2 linked regions of the Filimonas lacunae genome follow. Each later gene encodes a partner of the first gene's protein in a complex. Links are inferred from orthologs where the notes say so. Each region holds a gene or a part of one and is shown on either strand. Other genes may lie near its edges.

Region 1 (8,289 bases):
ACCAGTACCAGGTGAAATAAAGTAAATACCATACCTGATTGCTTTTATAAGTAGTACCTTGTATAAACACTTTAGCTATATACCTTTCTCCCTTTACTTGCAATTCATACATAGAAGAACTACCTATAGAGTTTATCCAGCCTTTAGTTATAATTGATCCTGGTAAGGAATAAATAGATCTGGCATGCCTGTATCCAGGCTTTGCCAGCCTAAGCAAGTGAAACATTTTATTACTGTAGGAAATACCCAAAGCTTAGTCGGACGTAAAAGTCAATGAACACTACTGTTACTCTATAGCATCAGAACGTATAGCTTCTGATGGTACAGGTAAAAGACTGATACCACCCCGGTGGTGTATCCGTGGATATTACACCACCTACCTGCACACTTCCATCCATTATTAAGATAGATACCCCTAGATCTAATTGTATAACCAATCCGGATGTTCATAGTAAAAGATCATTTTATACTGATAGAATGCTAAGATTAGTAAGTGATAAACATCCCCTTGATAAGATGTACTGATAGCTATATAGATAAGCTATACATAAAACACTTGTACCAATAACACTAGCCAGTACTTAAAAGGGTAATTAAACAAGACATACACCTGTCACTATATATCAACTGAACCTTGGTATTACACATATGACAGGGTAGACAATACATCAACACGCATCCCTCCTCTCCTCTGATACACCAACCAAACACAACGATTAATCAAAGACTACTCTATCTAAGCGCCATCATAGCATACAGGAAGCCTGCCATCATCCCTACATAGGCTGTTACAAAGCATTCTATTCCCCATCTAACCCAATAAGATTACAGTGGCCGAGCAATAATGGAAAAGGATACAGGTAGTTCACTTGTGCTGAAAATATCGGGTAACTTTATTTTTACTCCCAATAGTGAATTATTAATAATTATTCCCTATGGAGCTATATTACATTTCTTCTAGTTCATAGTATAAGAACTATGTTAATTATACTGTCATCTTCATTAGTAAGCATAAACGACCTGGCATAATAGCATCAGTTTTGCCATAGGAATAGAATAACAACTATACCTACAAGAAAACAAGGATACCTAAGGTTTCACGTGAAACATAACAATGTGCCTTTGCCTTATAAACCAACCATAATGAATGATAGATAGGTACATAAGATCAATAGTATCTAGGATAGTACAAGCATACGATCCAGCAACAATCTAGCAGTGGGCATTATTGAAGTTTCAATAATAGGGTCAGCATGCACTATAGCAATCTTATTAATAAAGGGGAGTATTTATAAGAGAGTCTTCAGGCAAGGATTTAAATAAACAGATCATTAATCCAAACAGGAAAAGGTGTTTATGAATACTAATAAGTATTTAGAGAACAAGTTCCACGTGGAACCTTATACCTAAACAATAAGTTACATTATAGTTCTAAGAAGCAGTAATAACTATAAATCCACCCTAACTAATCAATCATTACTATAAGATCCAATCAATCGTTCCACGTGAAACACAATAAACCAATAAGTACTAATATTAAACACAATACAGGAAGCAGTAAATAAACAAATGGTTTACAATCAGCACCTAATAAGTAAACTATATACATAACCTTACCATTACCCAATCAATAAGTTTCACATAAAGCACTAGAGTTTAATAAATGCTGGTACAAAAGACAATACAGGAAGTAGTAATAAGCATAGGTTTACAAATCAACAAGCTAATAAGCAAACTATATATAAGCTCTTCATTACCTAATCCATAAGTTCCATATAAAACATAAGAGTTCAACAAATACTCATAAAAGACAATACAGGAGGAAGTAAATAAACATAGGTTTATAAATCAACAAGCTAATAAGCAAACTATATACATACCTTACTATCCCTAATTAATAAGTTCCACGTGGAACATAATAAATTAATACCACTAAAAAAATCGGAATAATAAGTACGCCCATCAGTCATATCAGAAACCAAATAAGGAAAGTAAGTACAATACTAAGAATACCTCAAAGTAATAAAGAAGAACAAGCCCCTAAATATATTATTACACTTTAAAGAGACACTAGGCTAAGCATAACTTAGAAGAGAAGCTATACGCCTATCCTACTAACAAACCAACACTATTACATTCTAAGAATCAACTGGATAATTCAAATCTCATATCCCATCCACACACCTCATTTAACTTCAAGCAATATATTCTACTTACCCAACCAAAGGTTTACATTAACATACTTACTTAAAGACTTCATCTAAATATCCTATCCTCTTATATACATCCAGCAAGCATTATCATATTAAATCATCAACACAAGCGAATAGAATAAGTATCCAGACCACTAAACATCTTTATAAATTAATAACTCTGTTTACAGCATTCATATAATAACCTTATTAACCCAACACAGTTAACGTTTCACGTGAAACATACACCTAGCTAATTACAAAAGCACTTAAAGCATAGACCTAACTATTCATCTTTATAATTTAAAGTTTATAGATTATTTAAAGGAAAGAAGAAAAGATTTTTCCATTCAGTAAGGGATAGTAAAGTACACTTAGAATAGATAGCAGTAGTTTTCAAAAAGGAAGCTTTAAAGCCAATTAATCCAAATAGAAGCAAGTATTCTTCTTAATCAACTGCGTTCCACGTGGAACGCAGTTAGAAAAACAATAACTAAGATCAAAGTAACCATCAGGAGGTACAGCAGAGATAACCTTAAGAAAGGTAACAGGATCAATAAACCCTCATATAGAATTCTAACTTCCATAATGACCTGTTCCACGTGAAACATTTACTATTTAAACTACCCTATAATAACCTATTGGTTCCACGTGAAACATGTAATCTATCACGGTAGCTAATCTAAGGGTTTCACGTGGAACCTTTGGATACGTTCTTCAAGCAACCTTTAATACATCTATAGTACTAAAGGCCTGTATCTTTGCACCAGTTTAAAAGTATATAATCAATGTTTCCAGATTACGATGTTATAGTAGTAGGTGCAGGTCACGCAGGCTGTGAAGCTGCTGCTGCCGCTGCAAACATGGGTAGTAAGGTTCTTCTTATTACCATGAATATGCAGACTATTGCTCAAATGAGTTGTAACCCAGCTATGGGTGGTATTGCTAAAGGCCAGATTGTAAGAGAAATAGATGCATTAGGAGGATATAGTGGCATTGTAACTGACTTAAGTATGATCCAGTTTCGCATGCTGAACAGAAGTAAAGGTCCTGCTATGTGGAGTCCACGTACACAGAACGATCGTATGCTGTTTGCTGCTACATGGAGAGAGAAGCTGGAACAGACTTCCAACATAGACTTTTACCAGGATATGGTACGCAATATCATCATCAAAGGAGATAAAGCCTGTGGTGTTGTTACAGGACTGGGGCATCATATCAATTCCAAATCAGTAGTAGTTACCAGCGGAACCTTCCTTAATGGTATCATTCACATAGGTGAAAAGCAGTTTGGTGGTGGCCGCGTAGCAGAGAAAGCCGCTACAGGTATTACAGAACAACTGGTGGAACTCGGATTTGAAAGCGATCGTTTGAAAACAGGTACTCCTCCCCGTGTGGATGGACGTAGCCTGGACTATTCTAAGATGGAAGAACAAAAAGGTGATGAAGAAATCACTGGCTTCTCATACCTGGATGTTCCAAAGATCAAGCCTGAACAGCAAATAAGCTGTCATATTACCTATACCAACCAGCAGGTACACGATACATTGAAGACTGGTTTTGATAGAAGTCCTATGTTCACTGGACGTATTGAAGGTATAGGTCCACGTTACTGCCCTAGCATAGAAGATAAGATCAACCGCTTTGCAGAGAGAGACAGGCACCAGATATTCGTAGAGCCAGAAGGGTTTAACACCGTGGAGATCTATGTAAATGGTTTCTCAACTTCCCTTCCGGAAGATGTTCAGTACAATGCTATCAGGCAAATTGAAGGGTTTGAGAACGTAAGGATCTTCCGTCCGGGCTATGCTATCGAGTATGACTTCTTCCCACCTACCCAGTTAACCTATTCACTGGAAACCAAAATGATCAATAACCTGTTCTTTGCAGGTCAGATCAATGGTACTACCGGGTATGAAGAAGCAGCTTGCCAGGGTTTAATGGCAGGTATGAATGCTCATCTGAAAGCTAAAAACCTTCCTCCTTTCATACTGAAAAGAAGCGAAGCTTACATAGGAGTATTAATTGACGACCTGATAAGCAAGGGTACAGAAGAACCTTACCGCATGTTTACCAGCCGGGCAGAATATAGAACCCTGTTACGTCAGGATAACGCAGACCTACGCCTTACTGAAATGAGCCATAAGCTGGGATTAGCTAAGGATGACAGGATGGAAAAAGTAAGTAATAAAAGGGATGGAGTAGAAAGGATCAAGAAACAACTGGCAGCCTTTACTATTGAACCAGACGAAGCAAATGAATACCTGTCTTCTATTAATTCATCACCTTTAACTGAAAAGCAGAAGGCATCTAAACTGGTTCTTCGTCCTGATATCGATCTTCCCTCTTTATTCAAAGCAATCCCCCGTTTAGCACAGGAGTTTACCAATGAGAATAAAGAAGCTATAGAGCAGGCAGAGATACAAGTGAAGTATGAACGATACATTGAAAAAGAAGAAGAACTGGTAAAAAGGATGGCACAAATGGAGAATGCCATTATACCTGATAAGTTTGATTACGATAAAATATCAGCCTTAAGTAATGAAGCCTTACAGAAGTTTAAGAAGATAAGGCCCGCAACCTTAGGACAAGCCAGCCGAATAAGTGGTGTTAATCCGAGTGACGTTCAAATACTAATGGTTTATATGGGGAGGTAGGGTTACCTCCCCTTTCCTTTTTATCCCCTTTCCCATCCTCTGTTCATTTTGTTCACAACTGGCAGATACTTCATGCCCCTATTATATTTGGCACTTGCGTTTTAAATGGCTAACCCCTTTGAAAACTCAATCATAAATCCACTATCCGATTTTAAAGTGTTTAATCTAAGATCATGATACAACTCAACACTCAAATCGGTTTTCTAAAAAAGACAGGGATCGTTCTGTTCTTTGCATTAGCTGCCGTGTTAACAACCAAAGCGCAGGTTAAAATTGGTAACAATCCAACCACAATTAACCGATCCGCCATCCTGGAACTGGAAAGTACGAGACAAGGTTTCCTGTTACCCAGACTTAGTGATACTACCGGTATTAATGCGTTAACACCACCAGATGGTATGATGATATACCTGGATCCTACTGCCGGGCAAGGCCGTGGATTGTATATCCATAGATCTGGCTACTGGCAGCGTATTACTACAGACTCTACCAGTACAAGAGCATGGAGTATTGACGGTAATACCATTGATGCCAATGCAAAGTTTGGTAGTTTAAATGCACAGGATGTAAGGTTAATAGCAAACAGCATTGACAAAATAAGAATCAAAGCAAATGGCGCTACTACCTTTTATGACAGTGTACATATCCAGAACAGATTGGATGTACAGGATTCTATCAGCACCCGTTTCATCAGAGCTTTAGATTCTGTTTACTTACAGAACGCCCGCATTGGTGATAGTCTTTACCTGAACACCAACTTATTGAAAACATCTTTCAATGATGTATTGGTAATAAACCCAACTACAGGCGCAGTATCCAGAAGAACATTAGACACCGCTGCATTCAGAGGTTTGGTTATTGGAAATTTTGCCAACACAGATAATGCCCAGGGCTTAGAAAGAAAAACAGGTGCAGCAGCTGGTCCGGATAGTTTGATATTACACGCTGCCAGCTATAACACACCAGGTGGTATATCAACTGTAGCACAAGGCATAGCAGGTAATAAAGTATTCCGTGATTCAGTGTTATTAGGTTCCCCTACAGCTACTGCAGTTCCTAATTCTACAGTTCAAATGGGAGGTAGTGTTTCATATGCTATCAGAAATATAAGCGCCGCCACCACATTAAGTGTTTCTGACTATACAGTTCTGGTAAATGCAACTGCAGCAGATGTTGTAGTAACTCTTCCAGCGCCTACCGGTTTAAACGGTCGTGTCTATATTATTAAAAGAGTTGGTGCAGGAGATATCGACAGAGTAGTAACCATCCGTGGATTATTAGAAGGAGGATCTACCAGCAGCGACTATAATATTTACAACTCCGGTACTTTCGTTAAACTACAAACAGATGGAAATTCCTGGTATGTAATAGAAAGATAACTGCCTACACTCACAGTTTTTATCCGTACCCAATTACTTCTATATACAATGTAGCAGTTGTTATTTTATGCCATTACCTATCAGAAACAAAATATTATTATTGGTGATTCTATTGCTGGCATTTGTGAAAAGTGAAGCGCAAGTAAAAATAGGAACCTCTCCTACTTCACTGGAAAAGTCAGCACTACTTGAATTGAATGGAAACAGGCAAGGGCTTTTATTGCCCAGGCTTTCCGATACATCCATCATCAATACACTTGCACCGCCTGATGGTATGTTGATATACTATCAGGCCAATAACAGTGGAAGAGGATTGTATTTACGTAAGTCTGGCTTCTGGCAAAGAATAACAACCGATTCCCTGTTAAATGCCAGTTTAGTTAGTTGGAATCTGGCAGGTAATAACAGCTTAACCGGAACAGAAAAACTAGGCCCCAATAATGCCGTACCCCTGAACATCGTTACTGCCGGAACAAGCCGGATTGTAATAGACGCTACCGGTAACACCAGTATTATTGGCAACACTACATTGGGCGGCACATTCACATTAAACCCTGCTGCAACATCCACAGATACAACAGCTTTATTTCTCAATAGCAGTAACACCGTAGTTAAAAGAAATTTAAACAATGTTGCATTTTCAGGTGCTATACAAAGTATCAACGGATTGACACCAAGCGCACAAACCATAAGCACAAACGCAACAGCAGGAGCGCTGGGTTTCACAAGCACTGGTAGTTCCCATGTATTAAGTATACCAGATGCAAGTATATCTACGAGAGGTTTCGTTAATCTAACAGACCAAAGTTTTGCGGGAAACAAAACCTTTTCCAATAACCTTACAGTTGCAGGAATAACATCATTGATAGCATCAGCTAATACAACGGATACTAATTTCCTGATGTTAAATGCAGCTAATCAGGTTACAAAAAGAAACTTTAGCTCTTTTCCAGGTATTCAAAGCTTAAATGGTTTAACCGCAGCCACTCAAACCTTTGCTACAAGTGCAAACCAGGCTACAGCAATAGGATTTTCAAGCACCGGAACAGTACATACTCTCAATCTCACTGATGCTGATTCTACTATAAGAGGATTTGTTACTACTAGTGCACAGAGATTTGGTGGAGATAAATCGTTCAAAAACAACGTTACAGTATCAGGAATTACTACGTTATCTCCCACTGCTGCTACAGATACCAGTTTTCTGATGATCAATGCAGCCAACCAGGTTACCAGAAGAAACTTTAGCTCATTCTCATTCCCCGGTATTCAAAGCCTGAATGGATTAACAGCTACAGCACAAACATTCGCTAATTCTACTAACCAGGCTTTACCTATTGGTTTTACTAGTTCTGGCTCTATACATACTTTGAATATTCCCAATGCAGATTCCACTATTACAGGATTGGTAACAGCTACAGCACAAAGATTTGGTGGAGATAAATCGTTCAAAAACAATCTTACTGTTTCAGGAACGACTACACTTTCACCAACCGCTGCTACAGATACCAGCTTTTTAATGATCAATGCCAATAACCAGGTTACAAGAAGAAACTTTAGTTCATTCTCATTCCCCGGTATTCAAAACTTAAATGGATTAACAGCTACAACACAGACTTTCACTAACTCTACTAACCAGGCTTTACCTATCGGTTTTACAAGTTCTGGCTCTACACATACTTTGAATATCCCCAATGCAGATTCTACTATTACAGGATTGGTGACAACTACAGCACAAAGATTTGGTGGAGATAAGTCTTTCAAGGGAAATCTAACAGTATCAGGAATTACAACCTTATCACCTGTATCTAATACTACAGACACTGGATTCCTGATGATTAACGCCAATAATCAGGTTACCAGAAGAAACTTTAGTACATTCTCGTTCCCCGGTATTCAAAACTTAAATGGGTTAACAACCACAACACAAACTTTCGCTAACTCTACAAATCAGGCTCTGCCAATCGGTTTTACTAGTTCAGGTTCGATACATACCTTGAACATTCCTAATTCGGATTCAACCATTACTGGATTAATGACAGCTACAACACAAAGATTTGG
Region 2 (7,794 bases), 910 kb from region 1 along the record:
AGAAGCTGTACGTGTAATCAAGAAAGGTCCAAAATGGATCCCAGCGGTTCAGAACGGCAGAAACGTTATCTACCGTCAAAGACAAAGCATTACCTTCCAGGTAGCTGAAGAATAGAAGATAACTTCTTTCTATAATCAAAGGCCTTATCGCTCTGCGGTGAGGCCTTTGTGTTTTAAAAGTGGGTCCTCTGACAATTCCGGAAGGTTTTCAGCAATAAAATGCAAACCCTCCGGACATTTCGGGCAATCTTCCCTGGAAATCTGGGAACTCCCCGGAGATATTTAACAACTCCCGGTTTTCTCTGGAGAGTTGTGAGAAGAGAACGAGAAACCTTCCATACATGTTCAACAATCTTCTGCAGAAATCCGGGAGCTCTCCCGGGAAATCTGGCAACTTCCATTTTTCCCGGAAAAGTTCTCCGGAGAAAAATGATAACAATCCGGAGTAACCCGGCAACTCTCCGGTGAAAATATAGAATGAACAAAAAAGCATTTCAAGCCTCTTTTAAATATGTGTAAAAACATAATACACATACTAAAACCCTTACCCAGTATGCATTTCACCAAAAAACCTGTGTCAGACCTGTGTTTGAAATGAGGTTTTAAAAAACACATTTACCTGATTATCAGCTAGTAAGCCAATTTATGGTCATAATTGCCTATACCGCAAATAACTTTTTTAAAACTATTTTTCCGCGTCCCCACTGCGTTTGAGGCCAACACACCTGTGTCACAGGTTTTGTAAAATCTCGCCGCCTCTCCAATTTTACATCGTAATCGGGCAGCAACAGAATGGCCATTCGTCCGGCACATTTCCCCGGCTTCTTTCCCGGATTATTGTACAAAAGGAAGCAGAGGGGAGGGTGTTACGGAAACTGTTCCGGCACCGGGTCAATGGAAGACCTGGAATTTTTGAACTATCAAATTGTAAAACATGAAAAAGAAATATGGTTATTTTATTCCAAGAACAGACGGAGAGTTACTACGTTGGTTAAACAACTTTAAAGAACAAATAAACATTGCAGGACCTACCTTAGGCCTTACACCTATACAGGTGACAGAGTTGGCAGATAAAGCGCAGAAAGGCATAGATGCCCTGCTATCTGTTGTTATTAAAAAACAGGATTATATGGATGCAGTGTTATTTAAAAATATGGTACGCGATGAGGAGGTTGGTTTTATTGCTAACGCGGCAGTTGTACTAAAACGAAATCCGTTATTTACGGATAATATAGGAGGGGCATTGGGTATTATCAATACTACATCTTTACAAGACCGGGTTACCCTTAAGCCAACGCTTAAAGTAAACGTGTTTCCTCAGTACGTAGAAGTGGGCTTTAATAAACAAGGGCAAACAGGTGTATCTGTCTTCTCTCGTATTCATGGTACAGACGAATGGATAAAGATTGGAGATGCAGAGCGTTCGCCTTACAAAGACACCAGGCCGCTACAGGTGCCAGGTAAAGCGGAGATACGGGAATATATGGCACTTTGTTATAGCAACGATGAATCTGTTGGCCAGAACAGTGAGGTGAGTATAGCTGTTTTTGGAGGTTAGTGAAAGAGCCATTTCTGAATCTGGTAAATATATCGGAAGCTGAAAATAAAAAGGTGTGTTGCAGTAATAGCAGCGCACCTTTTTTGTAACCATTATTTATTGCCATACTATTAATGAAAAATAAAATTCATCTTTTTTCTTTCTCCGTATGGAATAAAAATGTTTTAGTATCTCATTAATAAATACTGAAACTATGCAAGCCAACAACATCCCTAACGCCGACTTTCTCGATATTTTATTCGATAACAAAAACAAAGCTTATGGTGCCTACAACCTGCGTAAAACCTATGATAAGCGTGTATACACTGCACTGGGTATAACATTTGCAGTGGGGCTGATATTCTCTATGACTACTTTGTTTGCAGGTGGCAAGAAACCAGATGCAAATGCTCTTACAGGTATCGTTATTGATTTAACGCCAGTTGAACAACATAAGAAGGAAGAGCCAATTGAAAAGCCTGTTGAGCAACCTGCAGCTGCGCCTGCTGCTGCTCCTCAACTGGAGCAAATAAGAACATTAACGAGTACGCCTCCTATTATTATTCCAGATGATCAGATGAGGCCTGAGGATAACGTTCATACTGTTGATGAGTTAGATAAAGCACAAATAGCCAGTTTTACATCTGATGGTGAAGATCCAGGTGGAAAAGCGCCTGCTTTACCAGAAGGTAAGCTTGGAGGTACAGGTGGTGGCGGAGTCGATCATTTGGGACAAGACATGGGAGAAGATCTGAATACAATTAGGGCTACTGTACAAATAGAGGCCAAGTATCCTGGTGGCGCGGAAGCCTGGAGAAAATTCCTGGAGAAAAATCTGAACAGGGATTTACCTCTTGAAAATGGCGCACCTACTGGTAAGTATACCGTAACAGTTTCTTTCGTTGTAGATAGATTCGGTAATATTTCTGAAATAAAGGCGGAAAGCGACCCAGGTTTTGGTGCTGCTGATGAAGCTGTTCGTGTGATTAAAAGAAGCCTGAAATGGGAGCCTGCTGTACAAAACGGACGCAATGTGGTATATCGTCAACGTCAACGTATCACATTTGAAGTAAATGAAGATTAGGAAAGGAAAGCTTCGTGATCACTCAACCCTGAATCCTTTATTCCCGCTCCCGCCTTTTAAGGCGGGATTTTTTGTATATGCAGGCTATTGACGGTAACAATGTAATTTTGCCGCATAACTGAGTAAAACATGCTAGGAAAACTGGTTGGATGGGATGATACAATTGCCGCCATTGCCACTCCGCAGGGCACGGGTGCAATAGGAGTGATAAGAGTAAGTGGTACAAAGGCTATTGAGGTGGTAGATACTTTATTTCCTTCTAAATCATTAACAGAGCAGCCTTCCCATACCCTGCACGTGGGCCTGTTGAAAGATGGCTCTCTGGTGTTAGATGAGGTGGTTGTGGCTCTGTTTATCGCACCACGTTCTTTTACCGGCGAAAATGTGGTGGAAATTTCCTGTCATGGCTCCCATTATATACAAAGCCAGGTAATGGAAACCCTTGCTGCCAGAGGTGTTAGAATGGCTAAGCCAGGTGAATTTACGCAACGTGCCTTTTTAAATGGGAAAATGGATCTGGTGCAGGCAGAAGCTGTAGCAGATATCATAGCCAGCAACACCGAGGCCAGTAAAAGAACTGCACTGTTGAATATGCGGGGGGGATTTTCCAGTGTATTAAAAGAACTGCGCGAAGAGTTGATTAAGTTTTCAGCACTTATTGAATTGGAACTGGATTTTTCCCAGGAGGATGTAGAGTTTGCTGACCGTACGGCTTTGTTTGATCTGCTAAACAGGGTGTCTGTACAGGTTTCAAAGTTGTTGCAGTCTTTTCGATTGGGTAACGTAATTAAGAACGGCGTGCAGGTGGCTATTATAGGCAAACCCAACGCCGGTAAGTCTACTTTATTAAATGCTTTATTAAATGAAGAACGTGCTATAGTAAGTGATATTGCCGGTACTACACGGGATACTATTGAAGAGATATTGAATATAAATGGTGTTTTATTCCGGTTGATAGATACGGCAGGTATTCGTGAGCATACCAGTGATATAATTGAAAGCATAGGCGTAGAAAGAAGCCTTGCCAAAATGAAAGAAGCCGATGTGGTGGTTTACCTGTTTGATGTATCTGCTACATCAATAAGTGAATTGGAGCAGGAGAAGAAGAACCTGGAAGAAGCAGGTATTAAATATATTTTAGCAGGTAATAAAGCCGACAAGGTTATTGACCTGTTGCCTTATACAGATAGTGGTGCTTTGTTTATTTCGGCTAAGGAGAAAAGTGGGGTAGAAGAGGTTAAACAAAAATTATTTGACTTAACAGTGTCAGGTGATCTGAATGGTGACAACGTTATTGTAACTAATGCCCGACATATTGATGCACTGCAAAAGATAGAACAATCTTTATATGATATAAGGAATGGTTTGCAGGAAGGATTGCCGGGTGATCTGGTGGCGTTGGATATACGTGAGTGCCTGCATTACTTAGGAAATATTACTGGTGAGGTGTCGGTAGATGACAGGCTGGATTTTATTTTCAGTAAATTTTGTATCGGCAAATAATAGGTATAACAATATACAAAAATCATGAATTTCGTTAAAACGGCTGGGGACTTCACCTTCAGCCGTTTTTATTATAAAATCGTATCCAGTAATATGCTTCTTAGGAACAAGTATTGACGATCTTTTCAAAGATAATATGATGCCCATAAAAATTAAGGAAGTAAAACCGCCGGGGGCGCACTTCTGGTTAATGACAGTGATCCTATTGAAAAGAAGTTTGATAAATGTAAGGAGCTTTTGTATTTCGCCTGGGAACAATATGCTTTCTATTGGTGAAAAAAAGATATGATGACTGTGCAAGAGAAGTAATAAACCAATTTTTGAATCAGATTAGTCAAAAAACGGCATTCTGGTAAACCTCAGTCCAGTAGGTTTGATGAATAACGATTATAGCCTTAATTAAGTTTCTTAACTAAAAACTTACATATGAAAAAACCTTTACTTAACCTATCATCTATCCATTTCAGTTTTACCGGTTTATGCATCGCCGGTATGTTCCTTTTAAACGCATCGTTAACGATGGCACAGCAATTAGCTTTTCCCACAGCGGAGGGCTTTGGCCGTTACGCCAGTGGGGGCCGGGGGGGAACAGTTTACCATGTAACCAACCTGAATGATGCCGGCACGGGCTCACTCCGCGATGCCGTAAGCCAGTCGAACAGAACGGTTGTATTTGATGTTGGCGGAGTTATCAATGTTGCCTCCCGTATTGTAGTATCCAGTGGAGTTACTATTGCAGGCCAAACAGCACCGGGCGGTGGCATTACCATTTACGGAGACGGTGTGGCCTGTAACGCCGGGAATAATATTATACGGTATATCCGCATTCGTATGGGAAAAAATGGAACGTCCGGAAAAGATGCCTTAAGCATTGCATCTGGTCAGAATTTTATATTTGACCACGTTTCTATATCCTGGGGAAGGGATGGTACTCTTGATGTGAATGGCTCAGGTATAGATAATCTTACTTTCCAGGACTGCATCGTAAGCCAGGGAATTAATAATTCCAACCATTCAACAGGTGGGTTATTGCAAAGTGGTAAATGGTCGATGATAAGGAGTTTGTATATCGACAATAAAACACGCAATCCAAAGGCCAGGGGCACGCATGAATTCATTAACTCCGTACTTTACAACTGGGCAGAACATGGTTATATTATGGGAGATACGGAAGGACTTTCGGAGTGTAACCTGATTGGGAATTATTTCATCTATGGCCCTTCCAGCAACGGCAACTCCCATATTACCAATACAACACCTACATTCAACGTGTATGCATCTGACAATTGGGTAGATGCAGATAAAGACGGCGTATTAGATGGCACTCTTCTTACTGATTATAAAACGGCTACAGTAAAGTCTACACCATACAGTTACCCGGGCGTGTCCAATTTAATGTCTGCACAGGCAGCTCTCAATTATATTATTGCCAATGTGGGCGCCTCTATTACCAGAGACGCCGTTGATAATCTGTTGATTAGCCAGTTGACATCCTATGGCACTTCAGGACAGATTATAAATACAGAAGATGATAACGGCATTCCCGGAAATGTTGGCACCGTAGCAAATGGTACTCCTGCTGCGGACGCTGATCAGGATGGCATGCCCAATGCATGGGAAACAGCCAATGGATTGAACCCCAATGATGCTGCCGACAGAAACAATATCGGAGCTGGTGGTTATACCATGCTTGAAATTTATATCAACAGCCTGGTGGGTGGCGGCGGTAGTGGTAGCGGAAACATAAACCCCTATACTACCGTGCAAGCCGAGAATTATAGTTCCATGTCAGGCGTACAAACAGAAACCTGTAGTGAAGGAGGCCTGAATGTTGGCTATATAGAAAATGGAGATTGGATACGTTTTAGCGGAGTAGATTTTGGTACAGGCGCAACCGGTGTATCCGTACGTGTTGCCAGCAATGCAACCGGCGGAACCATAAAATTCAGGCTGGATGCCGCAGGCGGCCCTCAGATAGGAGCCATTAATGTTACCAGTTCGGGTGGCTGGCAAACCTGGACCACAATGACGGCCAGCGTTAGCGGAGCAAGCGGTGTACACGATTTGTACCTGTCGTTTTCGGGAGGTACCGGCTATCTGCTTAACTTAAACCATTTTGTATTTACAGGAGGAAGCGCTGCGCTTGTCGCCAACGCTCCTGTGCTCAAGAACAGCAGCGAGAGCAATATTCAGGTATACCCTAACCCTACTGTTGACTTACTGCATGTTCACGTAAGTAAGAAACGTGTTGCAAATGCAGGTATACTGATATATGACAACGTAGGAAGACAGGTATTAAGTTCCGGACTGACTGGAAACCAAACTACCGTGAATGTTGCCGGCCTTTCGCCCGGTCTTTACATTCTCCAATTATCCAATGGCAGGGAAATTATCACAAAAAAATTCCTGAAGAGGTAAACTGTTTACATCGGTTTAGTTAATTGTAGCAAAGTCAGGAGGCGAGAATTTCGCTCCTGACTTTTTTTGACTATGCCATCGTTTCCAGCATTTACAGAAAAAAACTTCTTTTACTGTACATTTACGCTATACCCTAAAGCTATGAAGCTATTTCTACTTTTTTCCATCCCTGGTTTAACTATAAGGTTACTACGTGACACAGTATTACAGCAGGCCAGGGTTAGTTATATAAGGCTTGACGAAGAAAAAATATCCAAACACGATGCCGACAGCCTTCGTACTGTAATCATCCGTGAATATCAAAAAGGGGTATCCTCCGAATAGTAAATTTTGATACTGGAAAGTTGTTCCTATTGTAAGCCTTGGAAGTAGGCAAAAAATGATCGTTGTAGATAAAACAACTATAAAATACAAACGACAGCTTTTTAGCTGTCGTTTGTATTTTATAGTATTGAAGCAGGGGGAAGAATTGCAGGTGCTTTTATTGCTTTAGACATACTTTTGCTACCTTGCAGCAGGCAGTCGGAGCTTATAGTATACTCTTGCGAAACGGCATATCAATGCTTCAATTTCAATTAGTTATGATGAATCTGTTTGCGCTGTACAGGAACATGAATATTCCGTCCCTACTGTCATAATCAAGGAAAAGATGATAAAAGATACAGTACAACAAAACGAAAACATTACACCTAATAGCCGTCAACTGGAAATTCTGAAAGAGCATTTTGCTGCTTGCTTTGCAGTAGATGGCTCTTTTGATATGACACGTTTTAAAGCGGAAATAGCCAAAGGTGCGAATGTGGTAGAGGAAGGATATGAATTAAAGTTTTTGGGTAAAAGCTATGCTAAGTTACTGGCCAGTACGGATACCACTACTATTATACAACCCAACGAATTACATAACAGTTTGCCCGAAAATGCCAATAGCAAAAACATATACATCAGTGGCGATAACCTGGATGGCTTAAAGCACTTGCTGAAAAGCTACAACAAAAGCATTAAATGTATTTATATAGATCCTCCTTATAACACCGGTGGTGATGGCTTTGTGTATGCAGATAATTTCAATTACACCAGAGAAAACCTGCAGGAAAAGCTAAGTGTGAGTGAAGAAGAAGCCAGACGGATTATCGATCTTACCAAACGTGGTTCTGCTTCTCACAGTGCCTGGTTGATGTTTATGTATAGTCGGTTGCTGCTGGCAAGGGATCTGTTGAAAAATGATGGCGTAATCTTTATTTCCATTGACGAT

What was found.
Region 2: the proteins of mnmG (region 1) and mnmE are in contact, whole or in part, in a solved structure (PDB 9HIP), measured with the Escherichia coli proteins. The link is inferred for Filimonas lacunae from one-to-one orthologs.

The regions. Positions count from the first base shown.
Region 1 is NZ_AP017422.1:7,062,352-7,070,640, forward strand. The notes cover bases 2,428-5,414. They hold mnmG (tRNA uridine-5-carboxymethylaminomethyl(34) synthesis enzyme MnmG), read left to right. Parts: upstream 2,428-2,980; coding sequence 2,981-4,849; downstream 4,850-5,414. Other genes in these bases: FLA_RS27910 (hypothetical protein), read left to right, coding at 5,023-5,414. Also shown: FLA_RS31590 (hypothetical protein), read right to left, coding at 1-32; more of FLA_RS27910, read left to right, coding at 5,415-6,228; FLA_RS27915 (beta strand repeat-containing protein), read left to right, coding at 6,296-8,289. UniProt on the Escherichia coli protein: NAD-binding protein involved in the addition of a carboxymethylaminomethyl (cmnm) group at the wobble position (U34) of certain tRNAs, forming tRNA-cmnm(5)s(2)U34.
Region 2 is NZ_AP017422.1:6,151,347-6,159,140, reverse strand. The notes cover bases 2,000-4,937. They hold mnmE (tRNA uridine-5-carboxymethylaminomethyl(34) synthesis GTPase MnmE), read left to right. Parts: upstream 2,000-2,750; coding sequence 2,751-4,124; downstream 4,125-4,937. Other genes in these bases: FLA_RS24065 (carbohydrate-binding protein), read left to right, coding at 4,551-4,937; FLA_RS24075 (energy transducer TonB), read left to right, coding at 2,000-2,621. Also shown: FLA_RS24085 (energy transducer TonB), read left to right, coding at 1-115; FLA_RS24080 (hypothetical protein), read left to right, coding at 935-1,558; more of FLA_RS24075, read left to right, coding at 1,752-1,999; more of FLA_RS24065, read left to right, coding at 4,938-6,542; FLA_RS24060 (hypothetical protein), read left to right, coding at 6,684-6,866; FLA_RS24055 (site-specific DNA-methyltransferase), read left to right, coding at 7,192-7,794. UniProt on the Escherichia coli protein: Exhibits a very high intrinsic GTPase hydrolysis rate. Involved in the addition of a carboxymethylaminomethyl (cmnm) group at the wobble position (U34) of certain tRNAs, forming tRNA-cmnm(5)s(2)U34.